One region of the Comamonas sp. A7-5 genome, then DNA from elsewhere that is predicted to be linked to it. Evidence: predicted binding sites of a transcription regulator. Region 1 holds the regulator's gene; the other holds the start of a gene.
The links. The regulator NrdR, encoded in region 1, represses ribonucleotide reductase genes. The targets are predictions, from matches to a motif close to CACNANATNTNGTG.
Positions count from the first base shown of each region.

Region 2: a site for NrdR is predicted at 8,039-8,052, ahead of AAIL67_RS15210 (ribonucleoside-diphosphate reductase subunit alpha). Genes of this name have one in related genera too.

Region 1 covers NZ_JBCPWO010000010.1:143,020-152,438, forward strand. Annotated here, with positions in the region: gene aroC (chorismate synthase) at 1-162, shown strand, start outside; gene AAIL67_RS17535 (bifunctional metallophosphatase/5'-nucleotidase) at 213-2,048, shown strand; gene nrdR (transcriptional regulator NrdR) at 2,193-2,669, opposite strand; gene glyA (serine hydroxymethyltransferase) at 2,691-3,938, opposite strand; ZMP/ZTP riboswitch at 3,974-4,128, opposite strand; gene AAIL67_RS17550 (lytic transglycosylase domain-containing protein) at 4,244-5,077, opposite strand; gene AAIL67_RS17555 (DUF748 domain-containing protein) at 5,949-9,419, shown strand, end outside.
Region 2 covers NZ_JBCPWO010000008.1:3,443-12,861, reverse strand. Annotated here, with positions in the region: gene AAIL67_RS15245 (C40 family peptidase) at 1-488, opposite strand, end outside; gene ffh (signal recognition particle protein) at 797-2,188, opposite strand; gene ccsA (cytochrome c biogenesis protein CcsA) at 2,676-3,482, shown strand; gene AAIL67_RS15230 (PP0621 family protein) at 3,479-3,724, shown strand; gene AAIL67_RS15225 (ATP-binding protein) at 3,729-5,534, shown strand; gene AAIL67_RS15220 (sigma-54 dependent transcriptional regulator) at 5,582-7,048, shown strand; gene ampD (1,6-anhydro-N-acetylmuramyl-L-alanine amidase AmpD) at 7,041-7,670, shown strand; gene AAIL67_RS15210 (ribonucleoside-diphosphate reductase subunit alpha) at 8,176-9,419, shown strand, end outside.

The DNA of each region.
Region 1 (9,419 bases):
GTCATCACCAAGGGGCGCCACGACCCCTGCGTGGGTATCCGCGCTGCGCCGATTGCCGAGGCGCTGCTGGCGCTGGTGGTGATGGACCATGCGCTGCGTCACCGTGCGCAGAATGCCGATGTGGATTCTGGCCTGGCTCCGATTCCTGCCTCGGCCAGCTGACATCACCCAGACCTTTTTGTGCGTTAAAACCTCTGACTCAGGAGAGTCTGATGGTTTCAGCTGACAAAAAACCGGATCAACGCCAGTCTCGCGCCCTGTCGCCAGGCTGGCGTTGTGCTTTTCGCAAGGTCTCCGCTCCTCTCTGCGCTACGCTGCTCGCATTGGGCTTGAGCGCATGCAGCGGTGGTGTGACAAGGCCTGCCAGCATGGAGATCACCTTGCTGGGCTTCAATGACCTGCACGGCCATCTGGAGCCGCCCAGACTGGCCGTGACGGCCCAGAACGCGCAGGGGCAGAACATTGCCGTGCCCGCTGGCGGCGTGGCCTATATGGCCCGGGCCATCGCCCAGCGCCGCCAGGCCAGCCGCTATGTGGCGCTGGTCACGGCCGGGGACATGATAGGGGCCTCGCCCATGGTCTCTGCGCTGTTTCTCGATGAGCCGACGATAGAGGTGCTCAACCTCATGCGGGTGGACTTTGCGGCCACCGGCAATCACGAATACGACCAGGGCGTGGCCGAGCTGCTGCGCATGCAAAACGGTGGCTGCGAGAAGTTCACCAGCAAGCAGCCATGCCAGATCAGCCAGCCCTTCAAGGGTGCGGAGTTCCCGTTTCTCGCGGCCAATACGCTGCGTGAAGACGGCCGGCCACTGTTCCCGGCGACCGGGGTGAAGTTTTTCGAGCAGGACGGTCTGCGCATAGGCGTGGGCTTCATCGGCATGACACTCAGGAACACCCCGCATATGGTGCGACCCAGCGGGGTCAGGGGGCTGGCATTCGCCGACGAGGCACAGACGGCGAATGCGCTGATCCCGCAGCTGCGTGCGCAGGGGGCCGATGTGATCGTGCTGCTGATCCATGAGGGAGGGGCCACCACGTCCGGCCTGCAGGACGATAGCTGCAAAGGCCTGTCCGGAGCCATCGTGCCGATTCTGGAGCAGCTCTCCGGCGAGGTCGATGTGGTGATCTCCGGTCATACCCATCGCTCCTATATCTGCGATTACGCCAGGGTGAATGCCCGCAAGCCGTTCCTGCTGACCAGCGCCGGTCAGTACGGCGCGCTGCTGACCGAAGTCAGACTGACGGTGGATGCGCACACACGCCGCGTCAGCCGCAAGTCGGCGCACCAGACCATCGTGCAGGGCGAGGCCTATCGCAGCGCTGGTGGCCAGGTGGGCTTGCAGCCCGAGTTTCCGGTCTTTGACGCCGATGCAGACGTGGCGGCGCTGGTGGCGCGCTACAAGGCTGCGGCGCGGCCGCTGGCCGAGGCCGTTGCAGGGCAGCTGGCCGGGCCTGTCAGCCGCATGCCGCAAGCCAATGGCGAAAGCGTGATGGGGCGCATCGTGGCCGACGCCATACTTGCGGCCACGCGCGATGTCGCCGCGGGCGGGGCACAGCTGGCCTTTGTGAACCCCGGCGGTGTGCGCGCCGACCTGCTGCCCGCGGCCGACGGCAGCGTGAACTATGGCCAGCTGTTCAGCGTTCAGCCGTTCGGCAATACGCTGATGGTGATGAGTCTGACGGGCGAGCAGATTCGCCAGGCGCTGGAGCAGCAATTCGACAGCGGCAGCAACACCGTGAATGCGCCACGCATCCTGCAGGTCTCCGAGGGCTTCAGCTACCGCTTTGACCGTCGCCTGCCCGCGGGCCGGCGCGTGAGCGAGCTGCGCCTCAACGGCCGGTTGCTCAAGATGTCACAGCGCTACCGCGTGGGACTGCAGAGCTATCTGGGCAGCGGCGGCGACAATTTCAGCATTTTCACGCAAGGCATCGACGTGGTGGGCGGCATGCTGGATCTGGATGCACTGGCGGAGCATGTACACGAACAAAGCCGCAGCGGGCCGATGGCGCTACCTTTGAAGGAGCGTGTTACGCGCGTTCATTAAGGAGATCAGATAAAAACTTGTCTGATTTCCTTTTAGATCAGGCGCTAGATGCTCATTAGTTCATAGCTGATGCTTGCCATCGAGCGCGCAAAACAAAAGCCACCCAAGGGTGGCTTTTGGCATGGCAAGGCACGGCGGTCAGAGCTAGGGCTTTTTGGCGGCCTTGGCCTTGGGGCTGCGAACCTCATCCATGATGTTCTTGAAGTCGTCCACATCCTCGAAGCTGCGGTAGACGCTGGCAAAGCGGATATAGCCGACCTTGTCCAAGCCCTTGAGTTCATCCATCACCAGCTCGCCGAGGCGGCTGGAATCGATTTCACGCTGGCCCAGATTGAGCAGCCTGTCCTCAATGCGCTCTATGGCTGCATCGATGAGCTCGGTGCTCACGGGGCGCTTGCGCAGCGCGATCTGAAAAGAGCCTTGCAGCTTGGCGCGCTCGTATTCGATACGGCGGCCGTCTCTCTTGACCACGGTGGGAAAGCTGACCTCGGGGCGCTCGTAGGTCGTGAAGCGCTTGTCGCAGCCTCCGCAGCGGCGGCGGCGGCGGATGAAGCCCCCGTCCTCGGACTCGCGGGTCTCAACAACCTGCGTGTCCGGATGGTTGCAGAAGGGGCACTTCATGACAGATCAGCGCAGCTGGAATTACTTGCTGTAGACGGGGAACTTGGCGGTCAGCTCGGCCACCTTGGCGCGCACGGCGGCCAGATTGGCTTCGTCTTCGGGCTTGTCCAGTACATCGGCCACCAGATTGGCAGTGATGCGGGCTTCTTCCTCGCCGAAACCACGGGTGGTCATGGCGGGCGTGCCGATACGGATGCCGCTGGTCACGAAAGGCTTCTCGGGGTCGTTGGGGATGGCGTTCTTGTTCACTGTGATGTGAGCCAGACCCAGGGCCGCTTCGGCAGCCTTGCCGGTAATGCCCTTGGCGCGCAGGTCCACCAGCATCACGTGGCTTTCGGTGCGGCCGGAGACGATGCGCAGACCGCGCTCGGTCAGCGTTTCGGCAAACACCTTGGCATTCTTCACGACCTGTTCCTGGTAGGCCTTGAACTCGGGAGTCAGGGCTTCCTTGAATGCCACGGCCTTGCCGGCGATGACATGCATCAGGGGGCCGCCTTGCAGGCCGGGGAAGATGGCGCTGTTGATGGCCTTCTCGTGCTCGGCCTTCATCAGGATCACGCCGCCACGGGGGCCACGCAGGCTCTTGTGGGTGGTGGTGGTGACCACGTCGGCATGGGGCACGGGGTTGGGGTACACGCCTGCGGCAATCAGGCCGGCATAGTGGGCCATGTCCACCCAGAAGATGGCGCCGACTTCCTTGGCGATCTTGGCGAAGCGCTCGAAGTCGATGCGCAGGGCATAGGCGGAGGCGCCGGCCACGATGATGCGGGGCTTGTGCTCGCGGGCCAGTTCTTCGAGCTTGTCGTAGTCGATGGCTTCGTCGGCGTTCAGGCCATAGGAGACGGCCTTGAACCATTTGCCGGACATGTTCAGCGCCATGCCGTGGGTCAGGTGACCGCCTTCGGCCAGGCTCATGCCCAGAATGGTGTCGCCGGGCTTGGCGAAAGCCATCAGCACTGCCTGATTGGCTTGAGAGCCGGAATTGGGTTGCACATTGGCGGCTTCGGCGCCAAAGATCTGCTTGATGCGGTCAATGGCCAGCTGTTCGACCACGTCCACATGCTCGCAGCCACCGTAGTAGCGCTTGCCGGGGTAGCCTTCGGCGTACTTGTTGGTCAGCTGGGAGCCCTGGGCTTCCATCACTGCGGGCGAGCAGTAGTTCTCGCTGGCGATCAGCTCGATGTGCTCTTGCTGGCGATGGTTTTCAGCTTCAATAGCTGCAAACAGTTCGGGGTCGACTTTCGCGACGGTATCGGTGCGTTGAAACATGGCAGTCCTGTGAACTTAGAAATTCCCTTGAGGCCAAGGGCTGCCCAGGCGAACGGCTGAAACGCTTGCAGGCTGCAGTCGCTGCGACCCTGGGCGGTACGCTCCCCGGTGGTTCACAGACCTTGCAGTCTGCCGGATTCCACGTCAGCGGCAGAAAATTCTGCGCCTATCGCCAGTTGCGTACACCCGCTAGTGTAGCTGAGCTGGCATGGCTGAAGAACCTATGCCCGTTTTTCCCGCAGGACCTGGCCGGGGCATAAAAAAAGCTGGCCGGAGCCAGCTTGAGAAATGCAGGGGTCTGTCGCTTAGAGGTTGGAGTTGGCCAGTGCCACTTGCTGAGCGTGAGAGACCTTGGTGGCTTCGTCGGACTTGGCCGTCATCAGCGGGCTGGCCTGCAGGCCCACGCCCTGGCGCAGACGCTGGTGTTCGGCAAGCACCTTGGCGGCATAGCCGCCGTCCGAAGGAAGATTGGCTGCACCCACGTAATAGCGCAGGCCACCCTCGATGGAGCCGGCGCGGGCAATGCATTCCTTGAGCACCTTGACGCCGACCTTGAGATTGGTCACTGGGTCGAAGGCAGCGTGCTGGCCGCCAAAGCTTTCGTACTTGTCGGTGTGCACGGAAGTCATCACCTGCATCAGGCCCTGGGCACCGACCGAACTTTGGGCAAACGGGTTGAAGCTCGATTCAATGGCCATGATGGCCAGAATCAGCGTCGGATCCAGCTTGTTGGCTTTGCCCTGGACATAGGCTTCGCTGACCAGGGCGGCAATCGGCTCGGGCGCCACCCGGTATTTTTTGCTGAGCCAATAGGCCACAGCCGCCTGCTCCTTGGGCAGGTTCTTGGGGTTGACGGCCGTGGCGCGGTCGCTGGCGACGACAATGTTGGCGGAAGCAGGGGCTTCCTCCACTTCGGCGGCAGCCACCACGGTGCTGGCGGGCAGGCGTGTGTCGAGCCACTCGCGCAGCTCGGTTGCACCGGCCAGACGCAGGTCCGGACGAGAGATCAGAATCAGGGCCGAAATGGCCACGGCCAAGCCCAGCAGGGCGAAACCGTTGTGAGTAAGAGCAAGAAAACCGTGGGCCGTCTTATGGCCCAACGTTCGCGCAGAGGCGATTAATTTTCCTGACGCTGGCATAGCTTGTCCTTTCTTGGCTATCGCCCGAGGCCGCACCGGATCAATCTCGCGGTGCAACCAGGACAACTGGCCGATGAGGTTTGCTGCGGGCCGATTAAAAGCGCCCCTTGGGGCGCTGATCGGTCTGCTCAGTCGTGAGGCAGCGGAAACAAAAAACGCTCATTTCGAGCGCTGGCGGATTCTAGAAGCGCCCTAAATATTCAGTCAACACTAACAAAAATACTTTTTAGATTTTAAAATTATATAAAAACTGTATGAATGTACAGCTTGCTCAAAAAATTACAGCAAAAAATCACGGATTCAAGAGGTGTATACGCTCACATCGTTTTATTTGTCATCAAGGCGAAATAAAGTGCAAAAAGCCTGGTAGCCCTACGCGAGCACAGATATAGTGAATCTGCCTGCACGTTGCAGGTGCTTGCCAAAGGAAAGGAAAAGCAAATTCCGCCGAGGCCTTTGATTCCATGGGCTGTTGGCACTTGCTCTTTATCTTCGCTTGAGGCACAAAAGGGAGCAATCGTTGCTTCCAGCGGCAAGGACCACACCCTCCTTGATCCGCGAAAAACGGCCCGGTCTGGTACCGGCCGTAAAGCCCGGAAGTCGGTTTCGCCACTTCCGGGCTTTGTCATTTCCGGCGTTGTCTTTTCTCTGCAGCGCATTGTTTGCATTTTTCGCGCTCATCTGCCTCTGGTCGGCATTCCTATGGCGCAAACTTCTCCCTTGGAAACGCCTCTTGCCTCTATCTATATATAGAGCGCAATCTAGATACACCAGGGTGCGCTCAAGGTACAGTGGTGTTCCGGGCGCGCGGCGGGTCCCGCCCCTGAGAGTCTTGGAAGGCTTTCAATCTCTGCATCAATAACAATTGCCCATGTCCTTGCTCACATCGAATCGCTGGCTTCGCCGGCTGATCTGGTCTGTTCTTGCTCTTTTGCTGTTATGGCTGCTGCTCTGGGCGGTAGTGCCCTGGGTGGCTAAAAGCCAGCTGGAAAAACGGGCTGCCGAGAAACTGGGGCGCGGCGTCCATGTGGGCAAGATCGAGTTTGCGCCCTGGGCCATGTCCATCACCCTGCATGAACTGGTGATCGATAAGGCTATAAAAAAAGTAGCTGAAACCGCTGATGCAGAGAGCTCTGTGGCTCAGAAAGATCTGAAATCCGCCGCCGAGCCACAGCTGCAGATCAAGCGCATCTTCATCAATGCCAGCGCGCAGTCCTTGTTCAGGCTCGCTCCTGTGCTGGATGCGATCGAGGTCGATGCGCCGGTGGTGCGCCTGACGCAGCATTCACTGGGCAAGCTCGATATCGACGATGTGATTGCCAAGCTCTCCGAGCCCGATGACGAGGAGCCGTCCAAGCCCCTGAGCTTTGCGCTCTACAACATTGCCTTGCGCGACGGCCGTATCGAGCTCAATGACGAGTTTGTGCAGCGCAAGCACGAGCTCAAGGACTTGCAGCTGAGCATTCCTTTCATCAGCAATCTGGCCTCCAAGCGCGAGATCAAGGTGCTGCCGCATCTGGCTTTCGATCTCAACGGCAGCAAGTTCGATACCTCGGGCGAGAGCACGCCGTTCACTGACACCCGCCAGACGGCGATGCAACTCAAATGGGAGCACATCGATCTGGCCCCTTATCTGGGCTATGTGCCTGCCAGCGTTCCCGTGCAGCCTCTGTCTGGCGTGCTGGACACGGATCTGCAGATCAGCTTCGAGCAAAAAGACCAGCCTGTGGTCAGCATCAGCGGCAAGCTGGCCTTGAGCAATGTCGCGGTGCAGGACCGCCAGAGCGCGCCGCTGCTGAACTTTGAGGCGCTGGAGGTGCAGCTCAAGAATGTTCTGCCTCTGCAGAACCAGATTGCGCTCGAATCGGTGCGCTGGGTCAAGCCCGAGGTTCATGCCAGCCGCAATGCGCAGGGCGTGATCAACTGGCTGGGGCTGAATGCGCCGTCCACTGCTGCAGCAGCGCCCGCCGAAAATGCAGAGCCTGAGTCTGATTCCTCCGACGCCAAGGCTTCGGTCCAGGCGGGCACCAAGGCCGAGGCGCCCGCCCAGTCCCTCGCAGTGAGCGTGAAACAGTTCGATATTGATAGCGCTACAGTGCATTGGAGGGATGCTGCTACAGGCGCGGCGCCTGCGGCGCTGACCCTGGCTCCTTTGATGCTGCAGGCCAAGAATCTGGCTTGGCCCATGAATGCGCCTTTGCAACTGACGGCCACTGCAGGTTTGCAAACGGCTGAGCAGGCCCGGGTGGAAGGGGCTGCCAGGCTGGCTGTGGATGGAGAAGCCACGGACAAGGCGGGCAAGCTCAATCTCAAGCTCGAGCAGTTGCCGCTGCAATGGGTGCAGCCCTATATGCAAGCGCACTTCAAGCCGCAGCTCAGCGCCATGCTCAATACCGATGCCCGGATTTCCTGGGGTGAGGGCGGAGTCGTGGCAGAGGTGGCCGAGCTGACTGCCGACAAGCTGCAGCTGCAGGACAAGCAGGCCCCTGTCAATATCGAACAGATCAAGGTCAGCGGCGTTCAGGTCGATCTTGCTGCCCGGCAGGTGCAGGTGGAGGCCATTGCCGTGCAGAAGCCGCAACTCGCGGCCCTGCGTGACGCACAAGGGCACTGGATGTACGAGCGTTGGTTGCCCGTGGCATCGCCTGCAGCCAGGCCGGCAACGCAGGGCAGCAAGGTGGAGCCGGGCAAACCCTGGTCGGTCAAGCTGGCAGCGATTGCCGTGGATGGCGGTGCGCTGCAGTTTCGCGATGCAGCACCTGTGCAAGGCGGGAATGCACGGCCCGTGCAGCTGGATGTGAGCGCCTTGCGCATACGCCTGGGGGCTTTCGAGCCTCTGGCGGCCAAGGCAGCGCCGACTCCGCTGGAGGTCTCGGCTCAGCTGGCTGCCAGTCGCCGTGTGCAGGCTGGTCATATTCAGTTCAAGGGGCAGTTGGGTCTGACCCCTGTTTCGGCTCAGGGGCAGTTGCAGGCCCGTGCCGTGCCCTTGCATGCGCTGGAGCCGTATTTCGGTCACAAGCTCAATGTGGATCTAGTGCGTGCCGACGGCAACTTCCGGGGCAAGCTTAACTATCTGGCCCATGCCAAGGGGCCTCAGCTGTCTGTGTCGGGCGATGTGGAGCTCAACGACCTGCGCGTACGCTCCACGCTTGCGGCCCCGGTGCAGGAAGAGGTGGGCAAGCCCAGTACCGCCAAGGGCGCGCTGACGGCAGTGCTCAATGACTCAACGGCAGACCGTGCCAAGGCACTGGCTGCGCGCACAGGTCTGGGTCTGGGCGATGATTTGCTGGCCTGGAAAACGCTGATGGTGCGCGGCCTGGACCTGAATATGCAACCGGCTCAGCCGCTGCGGGTGAGCGTGCGCGAAACCGCGCTGAGCGACTTTTTTGCGCGCGTCATCGTGCAGCGCAACGGCCGCATTAATCTGCAGGACATTGTGAAGACCGAAAAGTCCGAGCAGTCCGTCGCACAGAACGAAGAGGCGAACGCCCAGGCGGCTGCTGGCGAGAAGCCCGAGCTCAGCAGACCCGTGGCTGAGCCCGTAAAGCCCGAAGATGTCGGCCCCGCGCCCATCATCAAGGTCGGGCCCATTGTGCTGACGGGCGGCAAGGTGCAGTTTTCCGACTATTTCATTCAGCCCAACTACTCGGCCGATCTGAGTGAGCTGAACGGCCGTCTGAGCGCCTTCTCTTCGCAGGCTCCTGCAGGCCAGGTCGAGCCGCAAATGGCCGATCTTGAAATCAAGGGCAAGGCCCAGGGTACGGCGAAGCTCGATATCAGCGGCAAGGTCAATCCGCTGGCCAAGCCTCTGGCGCTGGATGTACGCGCCCAGATGAATGACCTGGAGCTGTCGCCGCTGTCGCCATATTCCATCAAGTACGCGGGCTATGGCATAGAGCGCGGCAAGCTCTATATGGATGTGAACTACAAGGTGCAGCCTGATGGGCAGCTCACGGCATCGAACAAGCTGGTGCTGCGCCAATTGACCTTTGGCGACAAGGTGGAGGGCGCGCCCGCATCGCTGCCCGTCAAGCTGGCTGTGGCCCTGCTGTCCGACCGCAACGGCGTGATCGATCTCGATGTGCCTCTGAGCGGCTCGCTCAACGATCCGCAGTTCCGTCTGGCGCCCATCATCTTCAAGGTGATCGGCAACATCATCATGAAGGCAGTGACCGCGCCGTTTGCGCTGTTGTCGGGGGCGTTCTCGGGTGGCGACGAGTCGGGCGCAGTCAACTTTGCGCCGGGCAGCGCCAAGCTCGACGGCAAGGCCAGGGAGCAACTGGCCAAGATCGTCAAGGCACTGAACGACCGCCCCGCGCTCAAGATGACGGTGGTGGGCGAG
Region 2 (9,419 bases), on a different contig from region 1:
GCGTGCACAAACTGTCCGTTGCCCACAAAAATTCCCATATGGGAATAGCGCCCGCCCAGAGTGTTGAAGAACACGAAGTCGCCGCGCATCAGATCGCGTCCGTCCACCGGGTTGCTGGCCTGCGCCCATTGCGATGTGGTGCGGGGCAGGCGCATTTCCGTGATGCCCCCCACGGCCCACTGAATCAGACCGCTGCAGTCAAAACCGCCCTCGGGAGAGTTGCCGCCATAGGTGTAAGGCGTGTTGACAACCAGCATGGTGCGCGCCAGCAGCGACTCGCGCAGCTCTGCATCCAGACTCAGGGCATTGGCCGGGCGCACGGAAGATCCGCCTTGCGCAGCAGACCGGGGCTTGTCTTTGGTGGTGGAACACCCTGCCAGCGCCGCAAGCAGCGAACCCGCCAGCATCAGCGCGCCGCGGCGCTCCAGACATTGAGGCAGAGGTTGCCGCTGACCCGCCTCCACGAAAGTCCTGTCTTGTAGCTTCATGGAAAGGCATGTTCTCAGAAAGCCGCCCATACAGCCACCTTCTATCCACAATTACTGCGCTTCTTTACAAAAAAGTGAGCTGCTCTCGCTAGTCATTCCTTTGATTCAGATGCATTTCTCATCCAAACCCATGAACAACAAGCGCAAGCAGCTCACTTTTTATAGATCGCTGATCTCAAACCAAGCACCCCCCAACTCAGGGACAGCGAGCAAGCGCCTATGCCGGCCGCGCCGCCGCGCAGCGAGGCTGTCGTCCCCCTTGGGAGCGCCCGGCCAGGGGAAGCCGCGCAGCGGCTCAGGGGGAGCTATCAGAACGGCAGCTTGGGCATGCCGCCGCCGCCCATCATGCCCTTCATGGCCTTCATGCCGCCCATCTTCTTCATCATCTTCATCAGACCGCCGCCCTTGAACTTCTTCATCATGGTCTGCATCTGCTCGAACTCCTTAAGCAGGCGGTTGACTTCCTGCACCTGCACGCCGGCGCCGTCGGCAATACGCTTTTTGCGCGTGGCCTTGATCAGGGCGGGGTTCTTGCGCTCCTTGAAGGTCATGGAGCAGATGATGCCTTCCTTGCGCTTGATCTCGCGCTCGGCCTTGTCCATATCGACCTGACCGGCCTTGCCGGCCAGCTCGGCGGGCAGCTTGTCCATCAGGGTCGAGAGACCGCCCATCTGCTTCATCTGCTGCAGCTGGGCCAGAAAGTCGTTGAGGTCGAAGCCGTCGCCGCTCTTGAGCTTCTCGGCCATCTTCTGCGCGGCTTCCATGTCCACGCCCTTGGTGACCTGCTCGACCAGGGCCACGATGTCGCCCATGCCCAGCACGCGCTGTGCGTGGCGGTCGGCATCGAAGACTTCCAGGCCGTCGATCTTTTCCGAGACACCGGCGAACTTGATGGGCGCGCCCGTGATCTGGCGCACCGACAGCGCCGCACCGCCGCGCGAATCGCCGTCAAGCTTGGTCAGCACGATACCGGTCAGCGGCAGCGCTTCCTTGAAGGCCTTGGCCGTGTTGACCGCATCCTGGCCCTGCATGGCATCGACCACGAACAGGGTTTCGACGGGCTTGAGCGTGGCGTGCAAATCCTTGATTTCGGCCATCAGCAGCTCGTCGATGGCCAGACGGCCGGCCGTATCCACCAGCAGCACATCGAAGAAATGCTTTTTGGCGTAGTCGATCGCAGCCACGGCGATATCGTGAGGCTTCTGGTCCGGCGTGGAGGGAAACCACTCGGCGCCAGCCTGGGCCGTCACGGTCTTGAGCTGCTCGATCGCCGCAGGGCGATAGACGTCTCCCGAGACCGTGAGCACCTTTTTCTTGCGCTTTTCGATCAGATGCTTGGCCAGCTTGGCCGTGGTGGTGGTCTTGCCGGCGCCTTGCAGACCAGCCATCAGAATGACGGCGGGAGGCTGGGCATTGAGGTTGATGTCGGCCACGCCTTCGCCCATGGTCGCCGCCAACTCCTTGTTGACGATGGACACCAGCACCTGGCCGGGCTGCAGCGAGCTGATGACTTCCTGGCCCAGCGCCTTTTCCTTGACGCGGGCAATGAAGTCGCGCACCACGGGCAGGGCCACGTCGGCCTCCAGCAAGGCCATGCGCACTTCGCGCAGCATGTCCTGCACATTGGACTCGGTGATGCGGGCCTGGCCGCGCATCTCTTTGACAAGGCGCGAGAGTTTATCGGTGAGTGCGGAGGCCATAAGCAAAAAGCATTCGAAAGTTATGGATGGACGGGAGTCGTGCGCGAGCGCGCAGCACGACTCTCCGGGCAGCTTGCGGACCCAGCTCAGGCGAGGCGAAGCTGCATGAACAGGCATTTTACCCGCTGCCCTTGATTGACGATGCCCCGCAGGCTTGTCCGTGATCTGCCTCAGGCGTGCAAGGCCGCTGCGCCCTGCCTCACAACTCCCTCGAAAAAGAGACCAGGCCGGTCTTGAATGGACCTGAATCAAGCTCTGCTGCAAGTCCTTGCGCGTGGCGCAGGACTGGCCGGCTGGGCGGGAAGACTGGAGACATCGCCCGGCAGGAGAAAATCCTTGAAGAACGGGCTCGAAAGTCGACGATCTGCTCGCAAGCGCTCAAACCCACGCTCATGACCGGGTTCAGACAGCGCTTTATGCGCAAAATTGCCGGACGGCAGCGGCCTGCAAAAGATGAGTGAGGGCCAGCGGCACTATCATAGAAAGCATGCTCTCCCAACCGCTCACCGCAGCTGGCCCCATTGGCTGGATCCTGGCCATGGCCGCAGCCATTGCCTACGCCATTCCTGCACTTGCCACCCAGCACCTGCAAGAAGCCGGTGCCCGTCGCTGCCTGCGCCTGGCCTGGGCACTGCATGCCCTGCTGCTGGGCTGGGGTCTGCTTGGCGAGTTGCCGCACTTCGGCTTTGCTCCTGCACTCTCTATCACTGCCTGGCTGGTGCTGACCGTCTATGTGGTGGAGCAGCAGCTCTACCCGCAGCTGCGCTCGCGCTGGCCGCTGTCCATGCTGGGCAGCGTGGCCGTGCTTCTGGCCGTGGTGTTCCCCGGCACACCGCTGCACGTCAACGCCTCGCCCTGGCTGCCGCTGCATCTGGCTCTGGGCATTGCTTCCTACGGCCTGTTTGCCGCAGCCGTCGTTCATGGCGCGCTGATGAGCCATGCCGAGCGGCAGATGCGCCAGGGCGGCGACCATGACAGCGGACTGCCGCTGCTGACGCTGGAGCGGCTGACCTTCCGTTTTGTCGGAGCGGGCTTTGTGCTGCTGACCGCCACACTGGCCGCAGGCTGGCTGTTTGGCGAGCAGCTCTACGGCAAGGCATGGGTGTGGAATCACAAATCCATTTTCTCCCTGCTGTCCTGGCTGGCATTTGCCGTGCTGCTGTTCGGCCGCAAGCGATTCGGCTGGCGCGGCCAGAGCGCCGTACGTGTTCTTTATATCGGCGCCATCTTTTTGCTGCTGGCCTATGCCGGCTCGCGGTTTGTGATTGAAGTCCTGCTGGAGCGCGCAGCATGAAGTATTTGCTGGTCCTGCTGGTCGTGGTGGTGGCTGTCGGAATCTGGCGCAACAAACGCCGCGCTGAAGTGGCCGATCAGACCAGGCCTGCCAGCACCCCCAAGCAGGCACAGACCATGGTAGCTTGTGCTCACTGCGGCCTTCACCTGCCGCAAGCAGATGCTGTCAACGACGCCTCGGGCAAGATCTTCTGCAGCGCGGAACACCGCCGCCTGGCCCAGCAAGACACTGCCCGCCACTGACCGCATGGTGAACTCCGCCTCGCCCTGGCAGCACACCGCCATCCCGCTCGATGAAGCCATCAGCCGGCGCGCGGACGCCAGTCTCAACGCCCCGTTCGTGCGCCTGTGGCAGGCCTTCCTCAGCGGCCGCGTGCTTCTGGCGCTGGCCCTGGTGCTGCTGCAGACGCTGAATCTGCAGCTGCAGAACATCAGCTCTCCCCTGGCCTGGCTGATCTGCTTCACCTATCTGACGCTGACCGTCGTGCTGCGCCTGGCTGCCGGACGTCATTTGCCGGCGCCTCGCGCAGCCCTGCAATGGCTGCCCGTGATCGGCGTCGACATTGCGGTGATCTTTCTGCTGCAGATCTTTCAGGTCGGCTCGCTCAACTACACCGCGCTGCTGGCCATTCCCGTCCTGATCTCCTCGGCGCTGGGTGGACTGATGCTGGCCTTTGGCACCACGGCCAGCATCACGCTGCTGACGCTGGCCTACACCTTCTGGCAATACCATGGCGGGCTCAACGACGGCGCCCAGTCTTACTACCAGACGGCGTTTTCCTGCGCCGGCTATTTCTGCGTGGCCTATCTCACGCACGAGCTGGCCAAACGTGTCCGGCGCGAGCGTTCCCAGGCCCTGTTCAACCGCTTGCGCACCCAGACCCAGGAGCAGGTCAACAGTCTGGTGATCAACCACTTCTCCGACGGCGTGCTGGTGGTCGACTCGAGCTTGCTGGTTCTGCAGGCCAACCCAGCTGCCTTGCAGCTGCTGGGCCTGCCCATAGATCACCCCCAGCCTTTTTCCCTGCAGGCCCACAGCTGGTGGGAGCCGCTGGCGCATTCGACACAAGCCAGCTTTGCCCATGCCCGCCCGCTGTCCGCCACGATTCACCTGCAGGCTCATGAACGACACGGCGCCACGGGCATGCATGTGCGCACACGCATCACCGAAGTTTCGGCGCCCTATCTGGACGAGGGTCCGCAGGCGCAAGCCAGCCATTCGCTTTGCGTCATGTTTCTTCACGACCTGCGCGAAATGGAAGCGCAGCTGCGCACCGAAAAGCTGGCCTCCATGGGCCGCATGTCGGCTGCCGTGGCTCATGAAATACGCAACCCGCTCGCTGCCATCACCCAGGCCAATGCGCTGCTGGCCGAAGACCTGGCGAGCCAGCCCGGCCCCCAACAGCTATGCCGGATCGTGGGGCAGAACGCCGACCGACTGGCCCGCATCGCCGAAGAAATCCTCAACCTGGCACGCGTGCAGCAGGGCGCAGAAACCCATCAGGGCCAGTCGCTGCCGCTGGACACCCTGCTGGCCCAGATCAGCCATGAATGGCGCATACAGGCCGCTCCGCCGCGCCAGCTTCTGCTGCGGCTCAATGCAACGGCCCGCCACATCTTGTTCGATGAAGAGCATCTGCGCCGCGTGCTGATCAACTTGCTGGACAATGCCCAGCGCCACCGCAGCCATGCCGGCAATGAGGCGGGCCTGCAGTTGATCAGCGGCCACGGGCCCTTGAACGGTCAGATCCAGGGTCTCGCACCGCAGGACGACACCTGCTGGTTCATGGTCTGGAGTGATGGGGCACCGCTGGAGTCCAGCGTCGAGCGCCATCTGTTCGAGCCGTTCTTCTCCTCTCAAAGCCGCTCCAGCGGCCTCGGACTCTATATATGCCGCGAGCTGTGCCAGCGCTACGATGCCTCCATCAGCTATCAACGCCTGGCTCGCAGCACACCGCAAGGCGAGGTGAACGGCAATGCCTTTATCGTGACTCTGCGCAGCGGCCCTTCATCCCTCGCGAGCCACTCCCTGTTTGACTCGATCATGGTGTAAGCCCAGTGACATCATCGCCTCACTCATCCGCAGCGGCCAACATTCTCGTGGTCGATGATGAACCGGATCTGCGCACGCTCTACGAGCTGACCTTGCTGCGGGAAGGCTACCGCGTGGAAACCGCGGGCTCGGTCCAGGAAGGCATGACTCAGTTGCAAGGCCGCAATTTCGATGTCTTGATTACCGATATGCGCCTGCCCGACGGGATCGGCATGGAGCTGCTGCTGCAACTGCGCGATCAGTCGCGCAGCGAGCGCTGCATCGTCATGACGGCCTACGGCTCTGCCGAAAACGCCGTCGAGGCCCTGCGCGCGGGCGCGTTCGACTATCTGACCAAGCCCGTGGACCTGCGCCAGTTCCGCCAGGTCGTGGCCTCGGCCGTGCAAGGCATTGGCGCGGTGCCCAAGCCCGGCAACCCGCAGACCAGCGACAGCTCGGCCGCCAGCGGCACTGGTGCGGGAACGCCAGCTGGCGCCCTGGAGGCTCTGGTTGGCAAGTCTCAGGCCATGCAACTGGTCAAGCAGCGCATTGCCAAGGTCGCCAAAGGCATGGCTCCCGTGCTGATCCACGGTGAATCCGGCACGGGCAAGGAACTGGTGGCACGCGCCCTGCACGGCTGCAGCCAGCGGGCCGGCGGCCCCATGGTCGCGGTCAACTGCGGTGCCATCCCGGAAAGCCTGCTCGAAGCCGAGTTCTTCGGTGCCCGCAAGGGCTCCTACACCGGTGCCACGCAGGACAGGCCCGGCTACTTCCAGGCTGCACAGGGCGGCACCTTGTTTCTCGATGAAATCGGCGACCTGCCCCTGGCCATGCAGGCCAAGCTGCTGCGCGCCATTCAGGAGCGCAAGATTCGTCCACTGGGCAGCACCCAGGAAGAAGCCGTCGATGTGCGCATCGTCAGCGCCACCCACCGCGATCTGGGAGCGGAAGTGCAGGCAGGCAATTTCCGCCAGGACCTGTTCTACCGCCTCAACGTCATCGAAATCGAGCTGCCCGCGCTGCGCGAGCGCCGTGAAGACCTGGGCCAGCTATGCCAGGCTTTGCTGCAAAAGCTGGCCCGCGAATCCGGACTGGCTACGCCGGAGCTGGACGACATCAGCCTGAGCCAGATAGCCCGGCTCCCGCTGCCTGGCAATGTGCGCGAGCTGGAGAACGTGCTGCACCGCGCCATTGCACTGGGCGAGGAAGGCCCGCTGCGTCTGCCCGAATCCGGCGTGCCGGCCGAGTGCGCTGGTGTGGCGGTAGCGGCTTCCTCGGGCGCTTGGGCATCGAGCGCACCGCCGCCGCAAACTCAGCACGCAGGCAGTCCGGCCACGCTGCCGGAGGATCTGCAAGGCTGGCTTGATGAGCAGGAGCGCAGCATCCTGGTCAGAGCCCTGCAGGACAACGGCTTCAACCGCACAGCCACGGCGGCCAGACTGGGCATCAGCCTGCGCCAGATTCGCTACCGCATCGACCGTCTGGGCATAGACCTGCCGGCCGAAGGCAGCAAACACCAGAGCGACAATGTCTGATTCCACGCCCCTTTCCTCCTCCCTGGCCCAGCCCTGGCAGGCCGGCTGGTATGGTGCGGCGCGTCAGCTGAGATCTCCCAATTTCGGCCCTCGCCCCGAGGATGCGCAGATCGATCTCGTCGTCATCCACTCCATCAGCCTGCCTCCGGGCCAGTACGGCACAGGCGCGGTGCAGCAACTGTTCACCAATCAGCTGGACTGGGACGCCCACCCCTATTACCAGGGCATTCGCGGCCTCGAAGTCTCGTCACATTTCTTTATCACGCGCCAGGGCGAGATCTGGCAGTTCGTCAGCTGCGACGACCGCGCCTGGCATGCCGGTGTCAGTCAGTGGCGCGGGCGCGAGCGCTGCAACGACGACTCCATCGGCATCGAACTCGAAGGCCTGGAAGGCCTGAGCTTTGAAGCTCCGCAGTACCAGGCCCTGCAGCAGCTTTGCATGGCCATCGCGGCGCACTATCCGGTGCGCTACATCGCCGGACACGAGCACATCGCGCCTGGGCGCAAGCAGGACCCCGGACCCGGTTTCGACTGGCAGCGGCTGCAGCAGCAGCTGGCCAGCACAGACGGCACGCGCAGCTGGGAATTTCCCCCCAATCCTGCAGCCTCAGGCGCAGCCTGAAATCTTCATAGCACCTACCGCCTTTCAGCACTCGATTTCACACATATTCGCAGCTGAAATCTTTTATTCGTAGGCGCTATGCGCTCCTCATTTTGAGAATCCCAAGCATCCATCGTTGCGGGGCTTCGAAACGGCATGTCAATGGCGCGCGCGCAACAACTGTCGCCTGCATCAAACACGCAAATTTTTTACATATTTCCGGCCCGATCTGCCGCCGCGCGCAACCGCGCCACAGGCCTTTATTCATGCGGGATGAAGTCATTTTTGCGGCTGTCAAGCGGCGCTCGAAATGCCAGATTCAGTAGTTTCATCAGGTCGCTCGGATTTAAGCGCGATACACTACCGGTAGTGTTTTGAAGAGCCTCAGACCCCATATCTAGTGTTTACAAGTTGTGCACACCCTGTGCAAACCATGTGTAAACCGAGGCGCCGAATCGTGTTTTTGATGGCCTGCCCACAGTGCAGGCCTTTGTCTGCCTATCCACATACTGACTCAGAGGAACTTATGCAAGAAGCGTTGAACTCACTGCCTTCTGCCGCGCCTGCCGGCGCAGCCAATTCTTCCTCCCCCAATGACAGCTATCAGATCATCCGCCGCAGCGGCGATGTGGTGGCTTTCGCGCCCCAGAAGATTGCCGTGGCCCTGACCAAGGCTTTCCTGGCTGTGCGCGGCGCGCAGGGCGCGGCGTCTGCCAGCGTGCGCGACACCGTCAACGAACTGACCGAAGGCGTGGTGCGCGCACTGGTGCGCTCGCGTCCCGATGGCGGCACCTTCCATATTGAAGATGTGCAGGATCAGGTCGAGCTGGGCCTGATGCGCGCCGGCCACCAGGACGTGGCCCGCGCCTATGTGCTGTACCGCGAGCGCCGCAACCAGGAACGTGCCGAGCAGAAGAAGGCCGCCGAAGTGGCCGCCGCTGCCGCCGCCAAGCCCGTGCTGCATGTGACCGACAACGGCCAGCGCGTGCCCCTGGACCAGGAGCGTCTGGAGGCTCTGATCGTCGCTTCCTGCCGCAATCTGAATGCCGACATCCAGTCCGCGCCCATCGTGGCCGAGACCCTGCGCAATCTGTACGACGGCGTGCCTCTGGCCGAGGTCTACAAGGCGTCCATCCTGGCCGCCCGTACGCTGATTGAAAAAGACCCCGACTACACCTACGTCACCGCCCGCCTGCTGCTGCACACCATCGTGCGCGAAGTCATGGGCCGCGACGTGCAGCCCGCAGAAATGCAGACGGCCTATGCCGACTACTTCCCCGGTTTTGTGCAAAAGGGCGTGGACAACGAGCTGCTCAACCCCGAGCTGCTGAGCTACGACCTGCCCCGTCTGGCCAAGGCCCTGAAGGCCGAGCGCGACGAACAGTTCGACTACCTGGGCCTGCAGACCCTGTACGACCGCTACTTCCTGCACGTGCGCAAGACCCGCATCGAGCTGCCCCAGTCCTTCTTCATGCGCGTGGCCATGGGCCTGGCGCTGAACGAGCCTGACCGCAATGCACGTGCCATCGAGTTCTACGAGCTGCTGTCGTCCTTCGACTTCATGTCGTCCACCCCGACGCTGTTCAACAGCGGCACGCTGCGCTCGCAGCTGTCGTCCTGCTACCTGACCACCGTGCCCGACGATCTGGACGGCATCTACGAATCCATCAAGGAAAACGCTCTGCTGTCCAAGTTTGCTGGCGGCCTGGGCAATGACTGGACCCGTGTGCGTGCCCTGGGCTCGCGCATCAAGGGCACCAACGGCGAATC